DNA from 4 places in the Cytobacillus spongiae genome. Region 2 is predicted to be linked to each of the others. Evidence: predicted binding sites of a transcription regulator. Region 2 holds the regulator's gene; each other region holds the start of a gene.
What was found. Region 2 encodes Rex, which represses fermentation and respiration genes when NADH is low (regulators of the CRP and FNR family bind a similar motif). Its sites were predicted from a motif close to TTGTGAAATATTTCACAA; they were not measured.

Region 1 (3,205 bases), 1.9 Mb from region 2:
AGCAAGCTGTTCAATATCACTAGCTGCAACCCCTGAAATTTCTTCAGCCTTTGCAAATGTATAGAAACTGACCATTTTTTTAAATTCATCAAAAGAAATATTCCATACCTGATCCGCAACTTTTCCAACTTCTGATGCTTCATATTGATCATCGTAGGTATGACCTAAATTCTCCGTGCCGGCTTTAAATTGTAAATGTTCTTCAGCAAATTGTTGATCGTATAAGTTATTTTGGATTAAATAGTTTGCTATCGCATTTGCAATGGCTAGATCGGTTTGTGGTCTAAACTCGTATACGAAATCAGCCGTTTCAGATGTACGCGAACGTCTTGTTGTTAAGTCATAATGCTTTACTCCAGCCGTGCTTAGCTTTCTCGCAGTTAAGCGAGAGTACAAGACAGGGTGCATTTCTGCCATATTTGCTCCCCATGTTACAAATACATCTGCTTCATCTAGATCCCGATAGGAGCCCATTGGTTCATCCGATTGAAAGGTGGTCATAAAACCCGCAACTGCACTTGCCATACAAAGCCTAGCATTTGGATCAATATTATTATTTAACAATCCGGCTTTCCATAGCTTTACGGAAGCATATCCTTCCATAATGGTTTGCTGTCCCGAACCCCAAAATGCAATCGACTTTGGGTCTTTTTTATTGGCTTCTATCAGCTTGCTTGCGACAAGATCTAACGCTTCTTCCCATGATGCTTCTCTAAATCCTTCCATTGTGCCTTTCTTTGATTGATCCTCTCGTATCAAAGGCTTGGTTAAACGGTCTTCTCCAAATAAGATTTTCCCTACGTAAAATCCTTTAATACAATTCAAGCCTTTACTTGAACGGTTATCAGGGTCTCCTTTTGTTGCTACGACTTTTCCATCTTTAATCCCTACTAACACTCCACACCCGGTACCACAAAAACGACATACTGTTGATTTCCATTCGTCTGGTTCAGCCGTTTCAGGTTGCTGATTCATACTACCTGTTGCAGGTGTAGCTTCCTTCTTTTTACATCCAGCAACAGCCATCGTCATCGATATAGCGGTCGCTTTTAACAACGATCTTCTTGTTAAATCCATCGCTTACTTTCCTCCCATCTTAATGAAGAAAATGAAATCTATTGAACTGGATGACAATAATCATCCAACATCCAAACTAAAATAACCCTTTTATCTCTCTAGGCTTAACGCGAATCGCAACTGGATGATCGACCACACAACGCTCCTCACATATCCCGCAGCCCACACATTTCTGTTTATTGATAATGGGTGCAAAGACGGCATGGGTCGGATCATCCGGTTTTATGTAAATATTTAATTGAATCGCTTCATCAATTAACGGACACTCACGATAACAAACTTCACAGCGCGTTCCTTGATAGGCAATACATGCTTCTTGATCGATTACTGCACTCCCCATCTCCACATCGTACACATCCGAGACATTTGATAATGCCTCTGTAGGGCAAACCTGTACGCAAGGAAAATCTGCACATAACCGGCATGGGTTTTCTCGAGCATGGATATATGGCGTGCCGATGCCTAAACCAAGCTGCTCATTCCCCATTTGAACTGAATGATAGGGACATGCTTGTATGCACTTTCCGCACCTTACACATAAAGCGAGAAATTCATCCTCATCTGCTGCACCAGGTGGCCTTAACACGGCTTTATTTCCTGTATTCATTAAGTTTAAGAGCTCATATGCTACGAGACCTCCAGCTAGTACTTTAAGAAACCCGATGCCTTTCAATGAACCAGCCTTCTTTCATTAGAGATGATACCCCTATCGTAAACGCTTCCATCCCTTTATTCTGTGATGAATTCCACAAATGGAAAATCGTTCACAAATTCACAATAATTTAAATAAACAAAATTCTTATGATTCTTCCTACTATCCTAACTTCCTCCACTCTTCTGCCTATAACATTTATCCAATATCTACTAAAATAGGGATTTATCATCTATAAATAGGAAATTGTCACATAATCATCTAAATTTTTTTCTAATACCTATGGACTTAGGGGGCTCTTATTCTTTAAGATGGCACTGACATGATTGCTGAGTAGGCATCCTTTGTTTGTTTAGGTCGGAATAGTCCAAAATAGAAAGGAGGAAATAGTCATGGAAGCGATTAATCAGCTACCTTTGAATTACGAAATCGATTTATTATTAAAATCTGCTAATAGAATAATAGAAATTCATAAAGGTCAGTACTTATTTCAAGAGGGACAAGAAGCGAAGGAATTATACATCGTACTTTCAGGGAAAATACAAGTGTCAAAAATGAACGCTGAAGGAAACGAGCTATACTTACGTTTATGCCAAGTAAATGATATTGTTGGGGAATTAACACTATTCACCGAGAATCCTAGTTACATTTTCAACGCAAAGGCGATCGAAAATTGCCAAGTAGCTGTTATTAATATTTGTGACCTAGAAGCAACTCTCTTTCAAAATAGTGCGGTTTCTTTTCAATTTTTAGTATGGATGAATGATCATATGAGAAAAACTATGACCAAATTTCGAGACCTTGTACTTAATGGAAAAAAAGGGGCCTTATATTCAACCATTATTAGACTTTGTAATAGCTATGGAGTAAAAAGAGAAGATGGAATTTTTATTACTGTACCATTAACGAATCAAGACCTGGCAAATTTCTGTGGAACGGCTCGAGAAAGTATCAGTCGAATGCTTACTGTTTTAAAAAATGAAGGCATTATTTCAATGGATCGAAAACACCTTATCATCCATAACCTTGCTTATTTAAAGAAAGAAATAGATTGTGAAAACTGCCCGATTGAATTATGTAATATTGATTAATGCGATCGAAGAACAGGTTCCCTCCCCCCCTTTTTTTTTGAAAGACAGCCATTCTCCCTTAATAAGGTGATATTCTAACAGATTGGTGTTATATACGAGGGAAGATTCCCGTCTATAAACGAAGGCTATCGTTTGGAGCGGGAGGACGCGAAATGCCACTGGTAGCAGTAGGACAGTTGAGATCCAACAGGCGAAGCCGATGATACTCGCCGCACGCCTTGTGCCATGCGAGCATCCTGGCGGAAAATTACCCATGTTTCAAAAGCAACACTGTATACGAAAACAGTCATTCAAAAAAAGAAAAGAAGCAGAATGTCTCCTGCTTCTTCTCAAGCTTTCTATTACATACTTAAAAGAGAATGCTGAAAAAGCACTCATTTCAGCT
Region 2 (3,205 bases):
GTATGTAAAAACCAAACGGATTCTTGTACCGATCTTTGCTCATGTCGCAATGAACACATTTGTTGTCATTACACAATCGGTATTTAAAGAGGAGATCGAGAAGATGCTCCGGGAAGCAGAGAAAATTCAGAGCTTTATTGGAGGATTTTAGATGAGAAGGTCACCACTGTTCTCTGGCATCGTTTACGTATGTCTTGGATTAATTTTTACCTTATTTGCTGTACAAAATGTAAGGGAAAGCGGCGAATATGGATTTATTACCTATTTATTTATCATGCTTGCCACCTTCGACCTTGGTTCAGGCATACGCATGATCATGTTTCACTTCAAGCTCAAAAAAGTGGAAAACAAAAAATGAGCCTCTCGCTTGGGAGGCTCATTTTTTTAATCATAGGATTCCATCGATTCCTGTGCTTTTTTATAAGAAAAACGGGAAATGATGATGCTTACTTCATATAGGAGCAGTAGCGGGACAGTCACCATTAAATGAGATAATAATTCTGGTGGAGTAATAAATGCTGCAATGACAATTAATACAAAATAGGCATATTTCCGAACTTGGCTTAAAAACATTGGCGTAACTAATCCAAGCCTCGTTAGAAACATAATCACAACCGGCAATTGAAATAAAAATCCAAATGGGAGTGTTAGCTGAAATAAAAACTGAAAATATTCATTGATTCCAATCACTTGGTTAATATTTAATCGGTCGGAAATTCGGGTCATAAAGTCTATGACAAACGGAAAGAGAATAAAGTAAGAAAAAGCAATCCCCCCGATAAATAATAGAACCGAGATGGGAATATAGCTTAATGTAACCTTTCGTTCTTTTTCATAGAGACCTGGACTAATAAATGACCACAATTGATATAAAATAACAGGTGATGTAAGAACAAAGGCAATAATAAAGGCAAATTGCATGTACACTTTAATCGGATCCGTTAAACGGAACGCATTCATCGTAAGCTCTTTTGCCTCATCTGCATTTTGCAGGAAGACTATTAACGGCTCAGCTACGAAAAAGCTCAAAATGACAGCAATAAAGAAGAAAACGACTGAAATCACTAGCCGTTTTCTTAATTCACCTATATGTTCAAACATCGTCATGTCTTTATGAGAATCCATAACGCTTCATCCTAACATTACTTAACTTCTTTATCTTTTTTCACATCATCGTCATCGTCGTCCGCTAGACCCTTCGTCGCATTCTTGAACTCACGAAGTGTATTTCCTGCCGCTTTACCAAGCTCAGGTAGCTTTTTTGGACCGAATACTAATAATGCTACAAATACAATTAGTAAGAGGCTTCCCATACCAACGTTCATCATTTTAGCCTCACCTCCCTTTCTCTATCATAACGTTTTTATACTGATGTTCAACTGTTTTCTATTGGATAGAATAAATTTAAGATTCCACTTGTTCATTCGGATAATGCTTTAAGAAATAGACGAGAGACTGAAGCTCAACTGCCAAATCAATATGATGAATACGAATCGTTGAAGGCACATTTAATCGAGCCGGTGTAAAATTCAAAATCCCCTTAATATTGACCTCTACAATTCGATCGGTAATCGTTTGCGCAACTGGCGCTGGTACGGTTAAGATCGCTACCTGCACATCATGTTCTTTAATCTTTTCTTCAAGGTCATCCATGTGATAGATGGGAACACTTCCGATTTTTTTCCCGACGCGATCTTCGGACACATCAAAAGCAATTTCGATCTTTGTATTATTATTCTTTAAAAAATTATAATTTAAAAATGCCGTTCCTAAGTTTCCGACCCCAATTAACGCAACCTTTGTAAGCTCGTCCTGGTCGAGTGTTTTTCGAAAGAAGGATAATAAATAATTCACATTATACCCATATCCCTTCTTTCCTAAAGCACCAAAATAAGAAAAATCTCTACGTATTGTTGCAGAATCGACCTTTACGGCTTCACTTAACTCAGCAGATGAAACCCGCTGTTTTCCTGAAGAATGTAAGTTTTTTAAAAAACGATAATATAATGGCAGCCGCTTGGCTGTCGCTTGCGGAATTTTGATGGTTTCATTATTCATATCAATCTCCCCCGCTCCCCTACTCTAGTATTTGTTGTTTTCCTTAAGAGACCGTTAATCTTCGTTAACCTTCTGTAGGCTCTCAGATGGTGCAGTCATCCTTCTTCATCAAGAGATTTCTTCGTGTATCTCCACACAAATAGTCATCCTGCTAAGTCCCTTTACCAGAAAGATTCTTTTTTACTATAGCTTTTCTCGTTTAAAGTCACCGTTTTTCCCGCCTGTTTTCTCTACTAAATACGTTTGACCTATTACCATTCCTTTATCAACTGCCTTACACATATCATAGACAGTAAGGGCACAAACGGACGCAGCTGTTAGCGCTTCCATTTCAACACCTGTATTACCCTTTGTTTTGACGGCTGCTTCTATTTCTAGAATATAGTCTTCCTCTTTCACTGTCCATGCAAATGATATGTCTACTCCAGTTAATGGGAGTGGATGGCACATTGGAATTAGCTCGCTCGTTTTTTTACAAGCCATGACTCCAGCTACCTGGGCGACGGCAAGCACATCCCCTTTTTTCATTTGTTGATTAGTAATTCTCTCATAAATTTCTTTATTAACTGTAATGCTAGAATGAGCAATTGCCGTTCTTATTGTTTCTGGCTTATCACTCACATCCACCATCTTTGCTCTTCCTTCTTGATTAAAGTGTGTAAATTCTGTCATCTTTAAAAAACACCTCTCTATCAAAATATACACTATTTTATTCCATCTGTGTATGAACTTTGTACGTTACTTCACAAGTTTACTCTTATTGCTCGAATTATAGAAGATAAGTTACACTATTTCTATAACATTGAGGTGAAAGAACATGATTTTATTACAAGTAAACCAATTAAATAAATATTTTGGTGCTGACCTTATTTTATCGAATATAAAGCTAGAAGTACAATCCAGGGACCGAATAGCGCTCGTTGGGCGAAATGGTGCAGGTAAGTCGACTCTTTTAAAGATCATTGCAGGACAGCTTTCCTATGAATCTGGAGACATGATTAAACCAAAAGGAGTCGAAATTGGCTATCTTGCTCAAAACACAGGACTCGCTTCAGAATTATCGATTTGGGATGAAATGCTTACCGTGTTCAACCATCTTCGTCAAATGGAAAAAGATTTGCGCAGATTAGAAGAAAAGATGGCGAAC
Region 3 (3,205 bases), 180 kb from region 2:
AGGCATTTGGGGTAAATTCCATTCCCCTTAATAAGCCTAACTCCATCAATTCTCTTTCAGAATCAATATTATTATGAAGAATATCAAACAGGAATTGGTCCTTATATTTTGAATGGACATGGCGAATTAGCTCCATTTGTTTTAACCACGAAATCATTGTCGGTGCGATAGACTCTACCAGCAAGGAAGTTGATGGGGTTTGTGAGCAACTATTTTCATATAAAAGGTACGCAAAGTGTTGTTGATTTGAATCAGAAATAGGATAACATACTAAAAACGTTTCTTTGTTGTGAACAGCTGTGAGTCTCTTTTCCGTAGAGCCTTGCTCGTTCCAGTCAATAGAAACCAAGTCTTTTTCTGAATACTTGTTTGGGAAAAGAGGAACCGGCTTCTTGTTCTCAGTAAATAATGAAATGTCATGGCCTAGGAATTGATTAAACTGATCAACTACTCGTTCTAAACCTTTCTCGTGAAATAATTGAAGCCAGTAAGTGGTTAAATCATTCTTCATCATGGACAATAGATTGTTTTCATAGAGGAAGAATACCTCTTTCATGCGTTTGTATACTTCTTCCTCGCTAAAATTTTCAAGATGAAGTAAAGGTTTTTGTATATCGTTGGCTATGTCTGTGATGGCGCTTGGGATATCATACGAAGGACAAGCAATCAGTACCATTCCTGAACAATTGTTGTCCCTAAGATGACTCTCTACAAGAAGGATCGAATCTTCCGAGAGGGGTATGATGACCAAACTGTCTTTTTCCTTAGGCATTTCATTTAAAACAACATGCTGGAGTAGATTTTGTTTTCCTACCCACCCACCAAGAATTTGGCTATAAAAAAACGGACTGCAAGTTATTAATGTTTCATAAGTTAATGAATTCACTGGTTTCATCTTAATTGGTACCCCAAATTCGAATTTTGTCTTTCTTAGAATATTTTAATCTGGTTGAGGGGTTGGTGAAGTTTTTCATCGAAAATTCCCCAAAGGAAGTCGAGTATTCAGAGGCATCATGTGCATGAATATCACCAATTTTTATTGCGCCGGCAATGCAGGATTCTACACATACAGGTGCTTCATTCTGTTGTAACCTGCTATAGCACATGTCGCATTTATCTGCTTTTTTAGTTGCCGTATTAATAGATATCGCTTGAAAAGGACATACAGACTCACATTTTCCACAACCGTCACAGGAATGTGGATTTAGAACAACAATTCCATTGCGCATTTTCCGAATGCAATTACGGCTACATACGGTCATACATGCAGGAGTCTCACAGTGATTGCAAGACATAGAGAAATGCATCTCTTCAAATGAATGGCTATCAGAAAAGGATAGAACCTTTCGCCTTTTATAATCTCCTGTACGATTTTCATTGTTACAAGCAAAGGTACAAGAATTGCAATAAATACATTTATCTATATCTATAAAAAAGGCTAATTGTTTCATAGAGCTTCACCTCTTTTAGAAAGGGTATATTCTTAATACTATTTTAGTTTATAATGGGAAGTAATTCAGTGACAATGTGATGAATTTCACAAAATCCATAAAAATAGTCAGGGGAATGATGAATGGATACCTTTTATAAAATGTCTCGTCACGTTTGCCCTAGAAACTGTTACAGCAGCTGCGCGATGCTCGGATATACAAGAAACGGCAAGTTAGTAAAAGTAACGGGTGATAAGAAGCATGGCTATACTTCAGGAAAGCTGTGTCCTAAGGGATACAATTATTTGTCTCATGTCTACCATCCTGAGCGGCTTAAGTATCCGATGATTCAAAGCAAAAGAGGGAGCGGGGAATGGAATAGAACAACATGGGATGAGGCAATTGATAGGATTTGTAGAAAAATCGTCGAGCTTTATGACCGGTATGAATCAAATCTTGCTCTTGCTTTAAATAAGTATTCTGGGAATTTTGGTCTCTTGCATAATAGTGTTGAGGGGTTTTTTAATAGTTTAGGCCAGACCTCTCGTGCTGTTGGTTCGCCTTGTTGGTCATCGGGATTGGATGCTTCCATCTATGATTTTGGTGGTTACAAAACGTCAGAACCAGAGCAACTAAGCTATGCCAAAACAATTATCTTGTGGGGAAGCAATCCTGTATGGACATCGATTCACTCAGTTCCCTATTTATATAAAGCCAAAAGCAGAGGGGCTACCATTATTACGATTGACCCTGTTTATACTGCTACTGCGAAGAAATCTGACATATACGTTCAAATTAAACCAGGTACAGATGGGGCCATGGCTCTTGCTATTGCTAAAACAATTGTAGAGAAGAATGGGATTGATAATCATTTTATCGATCAAAATACAGTTGGTTTCGAAGTCTTCCTCACTTATCTCCATTCTTTAGAAATAGATGAACTCCTAAAAGAATGTGGACTTGAGAAGGAAATCGTTGAGAAATTAGCGGAAACCATCATCGGAACAAATGCAATGGTTTGGATAGGATTCGGGTTTCAAAGGAATAAAAATGGTGGTCAAAATATCCGAGCCATCAACGCGTTAATGGCTATGACAGGGAATGTTGGAAAAAAAGGCTCGGGGATTTTGTACGCTCAACAGGCAAGCTTAGAATTCACAAATAAGATTATGAAATATTATCAAAATGGTTATAACGAAGTAAGTAGTGTACGTCCACTTCATATGAACGATTTCGCTAAGGGTCTAATGGAAGCAAAGGAACCTCCAATTAAAATGCTATGGGTTTCATGCAGGAATCTCCTTACCCAAAATCCTGATCAAAAATTATTGGAGAAGCTACTCCATAACTTAGATCTAGTTGTAACTGTCGATCAGTTTCTAACTCCAACTGCCAATTTATCAGATATTGTATTACCAACTACAACCAATTTTGAAGAATGGGATATTGTTCCAAGCTATTGGCACCATTGGATGGGCATCAATGAACCAGCCATCGAACCATATTATGAAAGTAAAAGCGATTTAGAAATTATGAGGCTCTTGGCAAAACGTTTAAATGAGTTAAGGCCAGGCTTTTCAACATTTCCATATGAAAAATCGATTGAGGACTTTATTGAGGAAGAATTTACAACCGATCTTTATCAAAAATTAAAAATTGAGAATTGGCGGGAATTATTAGATGGCCCAAAAAGAGTTCAGTTTCCGAAAATAGCATGGGAAGACAAAAACTTTGAGACCCCTTCAGGTAAATTCGAATTTTATTCAGAAAAAGCC
Region 4 (3,205 bases), 1.6 Mb from region 2:
GTTTGCCATCATTTCAGCACCCTTCATCACCGTTTCAATCGAAGGATCCGGCTCTACTTCTGAGAAAATTTCACAGTGAACATAATCAGGACGTTTTCTTAAGTAGTAAAGGACTTTATCTACATAGCCAAGCTTCACCATTCCTGGATCCGTTACGATCAATGCCTTTGAAATGTTTGGCATTTTCGCTAAATACTGTGTTGAGTTTTTTTCAAAGTAGATTTTTGGTGGAACCTTAAACCATTGCATATTCACATTCCTTTTCGCCATCTTTTTAATATTCAATAAGTTTACAGCACCAACATTTTGAGAAACGGAGTTCCCACCGAATGTACCACAGCCGAGTGTTAGTGAAGGCAAGAAGGCATTGTAAATATCACCAATTGCCCCTTGTGAAGATGGTGCGTTAATGATAATGCGGCATGCTTTCATCCGCTTGCCAAATTCCTTCATTAATTCTTCGTTTGTTGAATGTAAGACAGCCGAATGGCCGAGCCCACCAAACTCTAGCATTTCCTCTGCTCTCTTAAAGCCTTCTTCGCTATTGTTCACCTTATAGCAAGCAAGTACTGGGCTTAGCTTTTCTCTTGATAGAGGATATTGAGGGCCGACCCCTTTTAATTCTGCTACTAACATTTTCGTATCTTCTGGAACGGTTACTCCTGCCATTTTGGCGATTTTTGCAGCAGGCATCCCCACAATCGCTGCGTTTACGGCACATGATGCTTCATTGATCACGAGCTTTTCAACCTTGATCCGTTCATCGTCCGTTAAGAAATAACAGTTATGTGAGATCATTTCCATTTTAACTTCTTCATAGATTTCTTTATCAATTATAACGGCCTGTTCTGAAGCACAGATCATTCCATTATCAAAGGTTTTTGAGAGTATTAAGTCATTGACCGCCCGGCCGATTTTCGCCGTTTTTTCTATATAACAAGGAACGTTACCAGGACCTACTCCTAATGCCGGCTTCCCTGAACTGTATGCGGATTTCACCATTCCCGCTCCACCAGTTGCTAAGATCATTGATACACCGTCATGATTCATAAGCGTTTGCGTTGCTTGTAAGGATGGCTTCTCTACCCATTGGATACAATTTTCTGGAGCTCCCGCTTTCACCGCTGCATCTCGAAGAATTCTCGCTGCTTCACTGCTACACTTTTGAGCCGATGGATGGAAAGCAAAGATAATCGGGTTTCTTGTTTTTATTGATATAAGCGCTTTAAACATCGTCGTTGACGTTGGATTGGTTACAGGAGTTACCCCGACTACTACCCCTACTGGCTCTGCGATTTCGGTAACTCCATCCTGTTCGTTTTCATGAATGACTCCAACTGTTTTATCATATTTAATATTGTTATAGATGTACTCGGTTGCGAACAAATTCTTAATGATTTTGTCCTCGTACACGCCGCGACCGGTTTCTTCAACCGCGAGCTTCGCAAGCGGCATATGCTGATCTAATCCAGCCAGAGCCATCTGTTTAACCATCTCGTCAATTTGCTCTTGATTAAATTCTTGAAATTCCTTTAGCGCTTTCTTCCCGTTTCTAACAAGCGTATCAATGACACTTGTTACTGCTTGTTGCTCCGATACTACTTTCTCTTTAACTACCATGTTCAACTCTCCTCCAAAACAAGATATTGTGAAACATTTCACAAGAACCTTCAAAAAAAAGATTCTATCTAAAAGATTGAATTAAAGCATGTCACATCTGTTGTAGCCTCTTAGTTGTTTACACGACAGGGGTTAACATTATTATTCACAAACTGGATTTCGAGGAATCTTCTCGAAGGACACATCTGTATATGCTTTTGAGCAACGTTTGACGATAATCACAAAATTGACTGTCCAGATATACGCTGGGAATTCTTCCTGATCTTTAAACATCATTGCCTCAAATTCATCGCCGATCATTTCTTCGAAAGCATCTTGCGTGTAAGTATCAGCATCTGTTGAAAAGTTTCTCCATTCACATACCATCATGTTAATCACTCCTTAGTGCTTTTCTGATTTAAATATAACACATCATCAAGATAATAGTTTGTGAAATATTGAACAAAGTTTGAATCTCATTTCGTGTTTCTAAATAAACAGTATTTCCTTATGTATATAGATCGTTCATTTAGTTGGATGAGAATCGTTACGTACATTGGTTGAAAACGCTTACATTTAATTATTATATTGAGATAATATATCCATTTAGTATATTGAACAAGTTCAAGTAAGTAGCCAAGGTTTATCTGACTCCTTAGAAGATCTCAATGATCTTTTGCCTATTTCTTATTTTTCTCCCGGTATTTCCTTACTTTCGCGATTGTACCACAAGCTCTACCAGTTGAGCTGTTCTTGTTCATACTACACCATTTCTTTGTACTGCTTTTAGAAGCGTCGTAAAATGCCCATTGGCAATCAGGGCAAATCTTATATCGATGAAATTGGCCTTCTTCAACTTTCTGTAAGACGAGAATCAGTATATGATCAATGATACTATGTCGGTTGGTGAAAAATTCTAACCGATATTTCCCACTCCCAGTTGTCATTTGTGTATGTACATTCCTTCGAATGATCCATTGGTTCATGCCCTCTATCGTGCCGCTTGCCAAGGCATGTCGGAGTTCATTTCGAAATAAACGAACATCTGGTAGAGCATCTGTATTCTCTCGTATAGAAAAAATCTGTAAATCGTCTTGAGTGTGCAGGTTTTCTATAGGGATTCTGTTGTCGTTCGATATTTCCCATGTATTGAGGAACAGGAGGAGTTCGTCATTTTCATTTCCTTTATCCATTGTAACCACCAATCGTTTTTGAGAGTTGCACTTTTGTCTAGTATATCATAAACTATTTGTAACCACCAAAATATATTGAAGGTTACACGGAGGATACGTATGAATGCTTCTACAAAAATCACCTTAACTTCAGGGTTCTTCTTAAATTTTGCCGGATTTGCCGTATTTTCATTTTTGGCCGTGTATTTGTCGAATTCCATTGGGCTAACACCATGGGAGACTGGAACGGTCTTATCCTTGCTTACCTTGTCTTCCCGAGCTTTGCCACTTTTCACAGGCATAATGGGAGATCAATTGGGATATAAACGGATGATGGGAATCGGTCTATTCCTTAGAGGAATCGGATTTGTTGTCTTGGCTTACGCACCTTCTTTTCTTGAGGTGTCAGTAGCCGTACTTTTAATTGGAATTGG

Region 1: the regulator Rex is predicted to act here: its motif matches at 1,812-1,829, upstream of LS684_RS11275 (4Fe-4S dicluster domain-containing protein).
Region 3: the regulator Rex is predicted to act here: its motif matches at 1,526-1,543, upstream of LS684_RS02555 (4Fe-4S dicluster domain-containing protein).
Region 4: the regulator Rex is predicted to act here: its motif matches at 1,647-1,664, upstream of adhE (bifunctional acetaldehyde-CoA/alcohol dehydrogenase).

What each region holds. Positions count from the first base shown of each region.
Region 1 covers NZ_CP089997.1:2,231,504-2,234,708, forward strand. The annotation lists gene napA (nitrate reductase catalytic subunit NapA) at 1-1,077, opposite strand, end outside; gene LS684_RS11275 (4Fe-4S dicluster domain-containing protein) at 1,154-1,750, opposite strand; gene LS684_RS11280 (Crp/Fnr family transcriptional regulator) at 2,122-2,820, shown strand.
Region 2 covers NZ_CP089997.1:303,960-307,164, reverse strand. The annotation lists gene LS684_RS01735 (CPBP family intramembrane glutamic endopeptidase) at 1-151, shown strand, start outside; gene LS684_RS01730 (YdiK family protein) at 152-358, shown strand; gene tatC (twin-arginine translocase subunit TatC) at 385-1,125, opposite strand; gene LS684_RS01720 (twin-arginine translocase TatA/TatE family subunit) at 1,143-1,328, opposite strand; gene LS684_RS01715 (redox-sensing transcriptional repressor Rex) at 1,405-2,058, opposite strand; gene moaC (cyclic pyranopterin monophosphate synthase MoaC) at 2,242-2,730, opposite strand; gene LS684_RS01705 (ABC-F family ATP-binding cassette domain-containing protein) at 2,876-3,205, shown strand, end outside.
Region 3 covers NZ_CP089997.1:479,503-482,707, forward strand. The annotation lists gene LS684_RS02550 (PucR family transcriptional regulator) at 1-895, opposite strand, end outside; gene LS684_RS02555 (4Fe-4S dicluster domain-containing protein) at 897-1,451, opposite strand; gene LS684_RS02560 (molybdopterin-dependent oxidoreductase) at 1,574-3,205, shown strand, end outside.
Region 4 covers NZ_CP089997.1:1,897,846-1,901,050, reverse strand. The annotation lists gene adhE (bifunctional acetaldehyde-CoA/alcohol dehydrogenase) at 1-1,620, opposite strand, end outside; gene LS684_RS09620 (hypothetical protein) at 1,762-1,989, opposite strand; gene LS684_RS09615 (CGNR zinc finger domain-containing protein) at 2,280-2,792, opposite strand; gene LS684_RS09610 (MDR family MFS transporter) at 2,892-3,205, shown strand, end outside.